2 linked regions of the Minwuia thermotolerans genome follow. The protein of the gene in region 2 binds, or shares a complex with, the protein of the main gene of each other region. Links are inferred from orthologs where the notes say so. Each region holds a gene or a part of one and is shown on either strand. Other genes may lie near its edges.

The links. The genes of interacting proteins can lie anywhere in the genome.
Region 1: the proteins of meaB (region 2) and scpA are in contact, whole or in part, in a crystal structure (PDB 8DPB), measured with the Methylorubrum extorquens proteins. The link is inferred for Minwuia thermotolerans from one-to-one orthologs. Residues at the interface, in SOR26638.1 of Methylorubrum extorquens: Arg20, Ala21, Ala24, Arg25, Thr28, Ser32, Arg33, Arg34, His37, Thr98, Gly99, Gly100, Ser101, Ile102, Leu103, Lys106, Thr107, Ala110, Ala113, Ile114, Asp115, Arg116, Ala118, Phe119, Ile120, Arg121, Pro122, Pro124; in SOR27001.1 of Methylorubrum extorquens: Glu577, Glu578, Asn579, Asp580, Gly581, Arg582, Arg583, Arg585, His596, Ala604, Ser605, Ala608, Asp609, Gly611, Phe612, Asp613, Val614, Asp615, Ile616, Gly617, Pro618, Leu619, Glu625, Arg628, Gln629, Val631, Glu632, Asn633, Asp634, Glu661.

What each region holds. Positions count from the first base shown.
Region 1 is NZ_PIGG01000045.1:90,837-96,376, reverse strand. What follows is about bases 149-3,053. They hold scpA (methylmalonyl-CoA mutase), read left to right. Parts: upstream 149-475; coding sequence 476-2,632; downstream 2,633-3,053. Other genes in these bases: CWC60_RS14675 (malonate--CoA ligase), read right to left, coding at 2,832-3,053; CWC60_RS14685 (hypothetical protein), read right to left, coding at 149-159. In the rest of the region: more of CWC60_RS14685, read right to left, coding at 1-148; more of CWC60_RS14675, read right to left, coding at 3,054-4,349; CWC60_RS14670 (Rieske 2Fe-2S domain-containing protein), read right to left, coding at 4,422-5,540. UniProt on the Escherichia coli protein: Catalyzes the interconversion of succinyl-CoA and methylmalonyl-CoA. Could be part of a pathway that converts succinate to propionate.
Region 2 is NZ_PIGG01000031.1:379,471-384,781, forward strand. Bases 1-3,000 are described here. They hold meaB (methylmalonyl Co-A mutase-associated GTPase MeaB), read left to right. Parts: upstream 1-1,002; coding sequence 1,003-1,998; downstream 1,999-3,000. Other genes in these bases: tsaD (tRNA (adenosine(37)-N6)-threonylcarbamoyltransferase complex transferase subunit TsaD), read left to right, coding at 1-1,009; rpmB (50S ribosomal protein L28), read left to right, coding at 2,088-2,441; CWC60_RS09675 (dienelactone hydrolase family protein), read right to left, coding at 2,599-3,000. Outside these bases: more of CWC60_RS09675, read right to left, coding at 3,001-3,360; CWC60_RS09680 (polyhydroxyalkanoate depolymerase), read left to right, coding at 3,642-4,889; CWC60_RS09685 (hypothetical protein), read left to right, coding at 4,903-5,311. UniProt on the Escherichia coli protein: Binds and hydrolyzes GTP. Likely functions as a G-protein chaperone that assists AdoCbl cofactor delivery to the methylmalonyl-CoA mutase (MCM) ScpA and reactivation of the enzyme during catalysis.

The DNA of each region.
Region 1 (5,540 bases), on a different replicon or contig from region 2:
CAGCTCGGCTTCCCAGTTGCGGACATTGTAGTTGATGCGCTGCTGGTCGTAGGCGGTCAGCGCCTCGTTGGGCACGACGATCTCGGTCACCTGGATCAGCGCGGATTCCTCGGCCGGAACGCCCACACCCATCGCAGCGGCAATCAGCAGATAGTACATGGTCGGGTCTCCTCTGTTTGAAGGCCGCGTCTTTCCGGTCGGCCCACCGCAGTCTCACGAGGAAAAAAGCAATGGCCGTGCCAGTTTGCCGGATGCCGGATTGTGACGACCGCCACGCTATCTGGCTGGAATCCCGACTCATTCTGCGAAAAGGCCGAATAAATCGGGTTCGAAATCGTGAACCGGGCCGCAGGGCCCACGCCGGACGTGGCAGTATTTGCCGGCCATCCCGGGCCGACATGCGCCCATCGCTTTGCGTCGCGCCGCGCGCGGCGTTATACACGGCGCACGTCAATTCTGTTTGGGGATGGAAGTCGTGAGCGGTTCGAAGAAGCGGACGGTCGAGGACTGGAAGGCAGCGGCCGAAAAGGAGCTGAAGGGCAAGACGCTGGACGATCTGGTCTGGCGCACGCCCGAGGGCATCGACGTCAAGCCGCTCTATACGGAGGAGGATGTCGACGGTCTGGAGCATCTCGGCAGCCTGCCCGGCTTCGCGCCCTATGTCCGCGGCGTCCGCGCGACCATGTACGCCAACCGCCCCTGGACCATCCGCCAGTACGCCGGCTATTCCACCGCCGAGGAATCCAACGCCTTCTACCGCCGCAACCTGGCCGGCGGGCAGCAGGGCCTTTCCGTCGCCTTCGACCTCGCCACCCACCGCGGCTATGACAGCGACCATCCGCGGGTGATGGGGGACGTCGGCAAGGCGGGCGTTGCCATCGATTCCGTCGAGGACATGAAGGTTCTCTTCGACCAGATCCCGCTGGATCAGGTGTCGGTGTCGATGACCATGAACGGCGCCGTGCTGCCGACCATGGCCGGCTACATCGTGGCGGCGGAAGAGCAGGGCGTCACGCCCGACAAGCTCTCCGGGACCATCCAGAACGACATCCTGAAGGAGTTCATGGTCCGCAACACCTATATCTATCCGCCCGAACCCTCGATGCGGATCGTTGCCGACATCATCGACTACACCGCGAACCACATGCCGCGGTTCAACTCGATCTCGATCTCCGGCTACCACATGCAGGAAGCGGGCGCGACGCAGGTGCAGGAGCTGGCCTTCACCCTGGCCGACGGCCTGGAATATGTCCGCACCGCGGTCAACCGCGGCCTGGACATCGACCGCTTCGCGCCGCGGCTGAGCTTCTTCTTCTGCATCGGCATGAACTTCTTCATGGAAGTGGCCAAGCTGCGCGCCGCGCGCCTGCTCTGGCACCGCATCGTCAGCCAGTTCGATCCCAAGGATCCGCGCTCGACCATGCTGCGGACCCATTGCCAGACGTCGGGCGTCAGCCTGACCGAGCAGGATCCCTACAACAACGTCATGCGCACCACGATCGAGGCCATGGCGGCGGTACTCGGCGGTACGCAGAGCCTGCATACCAACGCCCTGGACGAGGCCATCGCCCTGCCGACGGACTTCTCGGCCCGCATCGCGCGCAATACCCAGCTGATCCTGCAGGAGGAGACAGGCATTCCGCAGGTCGTCGACCCGCTGGGCGGCTCCTATTACGTCGAGGCGCTGACGGCGAAGCTGGCCGAGGACGCCTGGGCGTTGATCCAGGAGGTCGAGGAACTGGGCGGCATGACCAAGGCCGTCGAGGAGGGCATGCCCAAGCTGCGCATCGAGGAATCGGCGACCCGCCGCCAGGCGCGGATCGACCGCGGCGAGGAGGTCATTGTCGGCGTCAACAAGTACAAGCCGACGCAGGACAACTCGCCGGACGTGCTCGACATCGACACCACGAAGGTGCGCGAGTCACAGATCGCCGGGCTGAAGCGGATCCGCGAGAGCCGCGACGAGGCGGCCTGCCGCAAGGCGCTGGCGGCGCTGACGGAGGGCGCGAGGGGCGACGGCAACCTGCTGGCGCTCTGCGTCGACGCGGCCCGCGCCCGCGCCACCGTCGGCGAGATGTCCGACGCCATGGAAGAGGTCTTCGGTCGTCACCGCGCCCAGATCCGCTCCGTCTCCGGCGTCTACGCCGCGGCCTACGAGGGCGACGAGGGCTTTGCGAAAATCGGCAAGGACATCGAGGCCTTCGCCGAGGCGGAAGGGCGCCGTCCGCGCATGCTGGTGGTCAAGATGGGCCAGGACGGCCACGACCGCGGCGCCAAGGTCATCGCCACAGCCTTTGCCGATATCGGCTTCGATGTCGACGTGGGGCCGCTGTTCCAGACGCCCGAGGAGGTCGCCCGCGACGCCGTGGAGAACGACGTCCACGTGATCGGCGTCTCCTCGCTGGCGGCCGGGCACAAGGCGCTGGTGCCGGCCCTGATGCAGGCGCTGAAGGATCAGGACGCCGAAGACATCCTGGTGATCTGCGGCGGCGTCATCCCTTCGGGCGACTACGAGATGCTGCGCAAGGAAGGCGTCGCCGGCATCTACGGTCCCGGGACGCACATCCCGGCTGCCGCGGCCGAGATTCTCGAGATGATCGCCAAGGCGCGCCGGCCCGCGGCAGCGGAGTAGGAGCTGTATCCCCGGGATTGCGTCTCCGGCCTGACCGCGATTGATCTGGGTCCTGGGGTCGAGCCCCAGGACGCCACGGTGTTTGCGGCGCTTGCGGAGCCTTCCGGTACATCGCCAGCTTTGTGGTCCCATGATTGGCGCCCTTGGGCTTGACCCAAGGGCCCAGGACCGGTCCGTGGGGGCCGGACGCCCTGGCTTCCTACTGCTTTTCGTAAATGTCCTTGTAGCGGTCCCGCAGGACGTTCTTCTGCGCCTTGCCCATGGTGTTGCGGGGCAGTTCGTCGACGAAGAAGATGCGCTTCGGCTGTTTGAAGGCGGCGAGGTCCTCGCGGATCGCTGCGGCGATATCGTCCTCCGAGATATCCTTCGAACCATCCTTCACGACCACCGCGGTGACGCCCTCGCCGAAATCGGGATGGGGCACGCCGATCACGGCCGATTCCGCCACGCCCTCCAGATCGTCGATCTTCTCCTCGATTTCCTTCGGATAGACGTTGAAGCCGCCGGAGATCACCAGATCCTTGCCGCGCCCGACGATGGTGACATAGCCGTCGGCGTCCACCTTGCCCAGGTCGCCGGTGATGAAGAAGCCGTCCTCGCGGAATTCCTCAGCGGTCTTCTCGGGCATGCGCCAGTAGCCGGAGAAGACGTTGGGACCCTTCACCTCGATGACGCCGATCTCGCCGGCGCCCAGGATCCTGCCGCTCTCCGGGTCGGCGACGCGCAGCTCCACGCCCGGCAGGGGAAAGCCCACAGTGCCGGCGCGCCGCTCGCCGTCATAGGGGTTGGAGGTGTTCATGTTGGTTTCGGTCATGCCGTAGCGTTCCAGGATGGCGTGGCCGGTGCGCTCGCGGAAGCGGTCATGGGTTTCGGCCAGCAGCGGGGCGGAGCCGGAGATGAACAGCCGCATGTGGCCGGCGAGATCCTTCGTGAAGGCTTCGGCGGCGAGCAGGCGGGTGTAGAAGGTCGGCACGCCCATCATGGCCGTCGCGCGGGGCATCTCGCGCAGCACCGTCTCGGCGTCGAACTTCGGGAAGAAGATCATCGTCGCGCCGGCCAGCAGGCAGGTGTTGATGGCCACGAACAGGCCGTGGGAGTGGTAGATGGGCAGGGCGTGGAGCAGCACGTCGGCGTCCGTGAATCGCCAGTAGTCCTTCAGCACCTGCGCGTTCGACAGCAGGTTCCCGTGGCTCAGCATCGCGCCCTTGGAGCGCCCGGTGGTGCCGGAGGTATAGAGGATCGCCGCCAGATCGTCGGCGCCCCGTTCGACGGTCGCGAAGTCCGGCGCCGAGGCTTCCACCGTCTCCCACAGGCTGCCCCGGCCATCCGCGCCAAGCGTTTCCAGCCGTGCGCCGTGCGCGGCGGCGGATACCGCCAGCGCATCGCGCTTCGCCGGATCGCAGACGAAGACTTTCGGCTCCGCATTGCCGATGAAATAGTCGATCTCGGAGGGGGTGTAGCCGGTGTTCAGCGGCAGGAAGATCGCGCCGGCGCGGACGGCGCCGAGATAGAGCGCGACCGCCTGCGGCGACTTCTCCGCCTGCAACGCCACCCGGTCGCCGGGCTGGACGCCCATACCGACCAGCGCACCGGCCACCTGGCCGGCGAGCCGATGCAGGCCGTCGAACCCGATGGACCCGGCCCCGGGTACGTCGATGAAGGTCCTGGCCTCCCCGGCGCGGACGCCCAGCAGATGATCGTAGAGATGATTGGTCAAGGCGCTCCGCTCCCCGTGTCGAACCGTATCCCGCTGTCTCCTACAGGGCGGGGCGGGGGTCAAGCGCGGCCGCTACTCCGCCGCCTGGCGCCCGGGCAGCAGGTCCGTGGCATGGGCGGTCGGATGGCCGAAACGCCGCTCCAGCACCTCCCCGAAGGACACATCCTCTGGCTCGACCGCGCCGCCGGAATGGCAGGCATAGACCTCGGGCCTTTGCGCCTGGGGCGGCTCAATGCCCTGCTGCAGATCCCGGGCGAGGCCCAGCACCAGCTTTCGGAACTGCACGATACCGGCGTCCGACGGCGTCAGGGTCTCCCGCGCGCGGTCGGCGATGCGGCCCTGGCTATCCTGGATCGCCGCGTCCTGCTCCGACAGGCCCGTGATGCCCATGAACAGCCTGGTTCGCTGCAGTTCTCGGTCGAGCATGTACTCGTTGGCGCGGTTGCGGTGAGGCACGTAGTTTTCGTCGACCATGGCATGGACGCTGCGCCCGCTGTCGTAGCGTTCCAGCTCCTCGTCGCTGATCGGGCGGTCCGGGCACCAGGTGACGGTGAAGATCCAGCAGTTCTCGTCATCGACCGGCATCCAGCTCTGCGCCGCGTAGGGCTCGCCGGGGAAGGTGCCCGGGGCCAGCGAATGGTTGGGGACCAGGTACTGGCTGATCCGCCAGTAGAGCTCGCCCGGATCGGCGCGGCGGGCGCCGCCCATGACCAGGCCGCCGTCATGGCCGATCACCTCGAAGGTTGGGGCGCCGTCCTCGTGTATCCACTGCTGGCGCTTGTCGAGATAGACCGGCTTGCCCGTGCCTTCCTCCGACAGGACGCGGTGGACGTAGCTGAAATGCGCGGTGTCGATCGCGCCTTCCAGCGATTGCGCCCAGTTGCACTCCTGCAGCTTCTTGGAGATATAGCGGTTCTCGGGCGGCACCAGCGCCCATTCGACCATGGGCAGTTCCGGTTCCATGCCCTCCGGGCCGAACCAGGCCCAGATCTGGCCGCCCCATTCGCGCACCGGGTAGGACCGGATGCGGGCGGTCTTCATGATGTTGTCGCGGGCGCGGCCCGGCTGCATGTTGGGGACATCGACGCAGCGGCCGTCGGCGTCGAACTTCCAGCCGTGATAGACGCAGCGAAGGCCGCATTCCTCGTTGCGGCCGAAATAGAGGTCGGCGCCGCGGTGGGCGCAGCGCGG
Region 2 (5,311 bases):
CGTGGTCCGTGACGACGGGACAATCCTGTCCAACGTGGTCTTCTCCCAGATCGATGAACACGCGCCCTTCGCCGGCGTGGTACCGGAAATCGCCGCCCGCGCCCATGTCGAGAAGCTGGACAGCGTGATCGCCGCCGCATTGTCCGAGGCCGGTATCGGGCTGGCCGGCGTCGACGCCATCGCAGCGACGGCCGGACCCGGGCTGATCGGCGGCGTCATCGTCGGCTTCACCACCGCCAAGGCCATGGCGCTCGCCGCCGGAAAGCCGCTGATCGCCGTCAATCACCTGGAAGCCCACGCGCTCACCGTGCGCATGACCGATCCGGTCGGGTTCCCCTATCTCCTGCTGCTCGTCTCCGGCGGACATTGCCAGATCCTGCTGGTGGAGGGCGTCGGCCACTACCGCCGGCTGGGGGCGACCATTGACGATGCGGTGGGCGAGGCCTTCGACAAGACCGCCAAGCTGCTGGGCCTGGGCTTCCCCGGTGGTCCGGCTGTGGAACGCTGCGCGACGGACGGCAATCCGGCGCGCTTCGGCCTGCCCCGGCCGATGATGGGGCGGCCCGAGCTGGATTTCTCGTTCTCGGGACTCAAGACCGCCGTCCGCCAGGTGGCGGAGAAGCTGGGACCCCGCCCCGCGCCGCAGGATCTGGCCGATCTCTGTGCCAGCTTCCAGGCCGCCATCGGCGACGTGCTGGCCGATCGCGTCGGGCGGGCCCTCGGCCGCTGCCGCGAGCTGGGTGTGGCGCCGAACGCCTTCGTGCTGGCCGGCGGCGTCGCCGCGAACCGGTATCTGCGCGGCCGCCTGTTGGAGACCGCGCGCGCCGGCGACATCGAGATGAAGGCGCCGCCGCCCAAGCTCTGCACCGACAATGGCGCCATGGTCGCCTGGGCCGGCGTGGAGCGATTCCGCCTCGGTCTCACCGATCCGCTGGCGGCCGCGCCGCGCGCCCGCTGGCCGCTGGACGAGACGGCCGCGCCCCTGCCCTTCGCCGGAGCCAAATCGTGACCGCGCCCGATCTGGAGCAGATGGCCGACCGCATCGCCGCCGGCAATCGCCGCGCCCTGGCCCGCGCCATCACGCTGGTCGAATCCAGCCGGGCCGATCACCGCACGCAGGCCCAGGAGCTTCTGGAAAAGCTGGTCGGCCGGGCCGGCGGCGCTATCCGGCTGGGCATTTCCGGCACGCCGGGCGTCGGCAAGTCGACCTTCATCGAAGCCTTCGGCCAGCATCTGACCGCCGCCGGCCACCGGGTCGCCGTTCTGGCCGTCGATCCGTCGTCGAAACGCACAGGCGGCTCCATCCTGGGCGACAAGACACGCATGGAGCATCTGGCGCGCGACCCAAACGCCTTCATCCGGCCCTCGCCCTCGGGCGGCACGCTGGGCGGCGTGGCCCGGCGCACCCGCGAGACCATGCTTCTGGTCGAGGCCGCCGGCTATGATGTCGTGCTGGTGGAAACCGTCGGCGTCGGCCAGTCCGAAACCACCGTGGCCGAGATGGTCGACCTGTTCATGCTGCTGCTCTCGCCGGGCGGCGGCGACGAGTTGCAGGGCATCAAGCGCGGCGTCATGGAGCTGGCCGACCTGATCGTCATCAACAAGGCCGATGGCGATCTGCTGGCCGCGGCCAAACGGGCGGCGACGGAATACCGCGGCGCGCTCGGCCTGATCCGTCCGAAGACGCCGCACTGGCGCGCCAGGGTGCGGCTGGCCTCCGCGCTGAAGGGCGAAGGCATCGAAGAGATCTGGCGCGACATCACGAAATACCGCGAGGCGATGACGGAAGCCGGCGCACTCGAAAAGCAGCGGGCCGAACAGGCCAAGGCCTGGATGTGGCAGGAGCTGACGGACGGGCTGGTATACGCGCTGACACGCGACCGGCGCGTTGCGGCGGCATTGCCGGACTGGGAAGCGCGGGTGATGAGCGGCGAAGCGACGCCCGGCGCGGCCGCGGATGCGCTGCGCGCGCTGTTCCTCGGCCATTCGGAGGCTTGACCGCCCGCGGCGGCTTCGCTAAACACCGCCGCTCGGTATTGCGGGACGGGAGACCGTCCCTTTATTTCGATCAGAACGGGAGACCAGACATGGCTCGGCGGTGCGAGCTGACCGGCAAGGGCGTGATGTCCGGCCACAATGTCAGCCACTCCAACATCAAGACCAAACGGCGCTTCCTGCCGAGCGTGCGGCGCGTGAAGCTCGGCTCCGACGCGCTGGGCCGGACCGTCACCCTCAAGATCTCGACCCATGCCCTGCGCTCGGTCGAGCACAACGAGGGCATCGACAACTACATCCTGAAGCAGTCCGATGCGAACCTGTCGCTGAACGCCCGGCGGCTGAAGCGGGAGATCAGGAAGGCCCGCGCCGAGCGCGGCGCAGCGGCCGACCTGACCCTGCCGGCGGAAGCCGACGCGGATGCGGTGGAGGAAGCCGCCACCTGATCCGGACCGGAAACGGAACGATCTCGAAGGGCTCCGGCACGCCGGGGCCCTTCTTCGTTCGGATCGTGTCGGCCGACCAGTCTCCGCATCTCCCGGTCGGTCATTGGAGCTTGCGGCGACTGAGCGCCGAACTGCCGGCAACTTCCCGGCATGGGGCCTAGCCGAGATTGGCGAGCAGGAAATCCTGGGTCCGGGCCCATGCGAGCATCGCGTCCTGCGCGTCGTAGCGGGCCGTGGTGGGGTTCGCGAAGCCGTGCTGGGCATCGTACCAGTAGCTGGTGACATCCTTGCCGGCGAGAGCCATCTCGGCCTCGAACTTTCTCACCATCTCGTGGTTGATCCACTCGTCCTGCTCGGCGAAGTGTCCCAGCACCGGCCCCCTCAGCTGCTTCAGCGCTTCGGCCTCGCGGGCGACATTCCCGTAGTAGACCACCGTGGCGTCCACTGGCCGGGCGATGGAGGCGTTCAGCGACCAGCCGCCGCCGAAGCACCATCCGACCGTGCCCACCTTCCCGTTGACCGCCTCATGGGCCTTCATCCAGTCGATCCAGCTGGCCAGCGTGCCGGTGGCCTGCGCCGCGTCGACCTGCTGCATGTAGGCGCGCGCGTTGCCCGGATCGGTCGCCACCTTGCCGTCGTAGAGATCGGCGGCGACGGCGACATAGCCCATCTTCGCGAACTCGTCGGCCATGGTCTTGATCTGATCGTTCAGGCCCCACCATTCGTGGATCAGCAGCATCGCCGGCGCGGGGGTCTTCTCCGGCATGGCGACGAAGCCGGTCACGGTGCGGCCGTCATGCGTGGTCAAGGCGGTTTCGTTGAGCGTCGCCGCCGCCGCGCGCGACAGGAGGGGATCGGCGAGGATGGCGGCCAGCGGCAGCGACGCCGCGCCTTTCAGTACGGTTCTGCGAGCAAGCATGTCATGAGCTCCGTTCACGAATGAGACCGACGCGATGGTAGCCTGTTCCGGCGCCGGCACCACTCACGGGCGCGTCATTTCGCGCTGCAACAGACGGCATCGGCATACCGCGCATGCGTCACGCAACGCCTTGCAAGCGGCGTCGTTAAGAGCAGATTCAGTTTGGCAGTGCACAATTCGCGGACTGTAACAAGATTGACAACTACCGGGTATTGTGCGGTGCAATAGCAATTCCTCAGGATTCAGAATCCTGAATCCGGAACGGAAGGAACAGGCTCAAAGTGCTCTATCAGCTCTACGAAATGAACCACGCGGCGATCGCGCCGTTCAGGACGGCTGCCCAGTTCACGCAGGCCGCGCTGCGCAATCCGATGAATCCGGCGGCCTTCACCATGCAGGGCCGCGCCGCCGCCGCCGCCGCGGACGTCTTCGAGAGCATCACGCGCCGCTATGGCAAGCCGGCCTTCGAGATCGACGAGGTCATGGTCAACGGCACGAGGGTCGGCGTGAGCGAGCAGATCGTGATGCGCAAGCCCTTCGGGCAGCTCAAGTACTTCAAGAAGGACCGCTCCGAGATCCCGGCCAAGCTGGCCGACATGCCCAGGGTGCTGATCGTCGCGCCGCTGTCGGGCCATTTCGCCACGCTGCTGCGCGGCACGGTCCGGGCCATGCTGCCGGAGCACGAGGTCTTCATCACCGACTGGCGGGACGCCCGTCAGGTTCCGGTTTCCGAAGGCAAGTTCGACCTCGAGGACTACATCGACTACGTGATGGATTTCCTGCACGTCCTGGGCCCGAACACCCATGTGATGGCGGTCTGCCAGCCGGGACCGGCGGTGCTCGCCGCAACGGCGCTGATGTCTGAGGACCGCGATCCCTGCACACCGGCGACGCTGACCATCATGGGCAGCCCGATCGATCCGCGGAAGAGCCCGACGGTGCCCAACGAACTGGCCACCTCCCGGCCGCTGGAATGGTTCAAGAACCATGTCGTCATGTCGGTGCCGATGCCTCATCCGGGCTTCATGCGGTCTGTCTACCCGGGTTTCCTGCAGCTCACCGGCTTCATGACCATGAACCTCGACCGTCACATCGACGCCCACAAGCGGCTGTTCGACAGCCTCGTCAAGGGCGACGGCGACACGGCGGCGGCGCACCGCAAGTTCTACGACGAGTATCTCTCCGTGCTCGACATGACCGCGGAGTTCTACCTGCAGACGATCGAATCCGTGTTCCAGAAGTTCGACCTGCCGAACGGCAACATGACCTGGCGGGGACGCAAGGTGGATCCGTCGAAGATCACCAAGACGGCCCTGTTCACGGTCGAGGGCGAGAACGACGACATTTCCGGCATCGGTCAGACCCAGGCCGCGCACGACCTCTGCATCAACATTCCCGAGAAGAAGCAGCTCGACTACGTCCAGCCGGATGTCGGCCACTACGGCGTCTTCAACGGCAACCGCTTCCGCACCGAGATCCAGCCGCGCGTCCGGGACTTCATCCGCTCGTTCCCGGTGCTCGGGGCCTGAACGGCGCGGACCCTTGGCGGAGCACTTCTTCGCCATAGGCTTCCGCGGCATCGCCGCCGCCTGGGTCGCGCGCCGCGTGGCCCTGATGGAAAAGGGCGGCGTCTGGGCCGCCGACCGCGACATCGTCACCGGCATGGGCCTGCCGTCGAGCCGCGACCTGCTCTACCCTGACCGTCCTGCGGCGCAGGGCGAACGGTCGGACGCCGAAATCCTGGACGACATCCGCCACCTGGCGCCGCATCTCGTGCGGCCGGTGCGCCTGGTCACGCTGGGGGCGCTCAGAAAGAAGTTCTTCGGCCTCTGGCTGACCCGCGACGTCGAGAAGTACGGCAAAACGGTGAACCTCACCGAGCATCAGGCGGGACGGCCGCTTTGCGAGATTGCCCGCCGTGCCGCGCTGCGGGTGCAGATGGAGCGAGTCC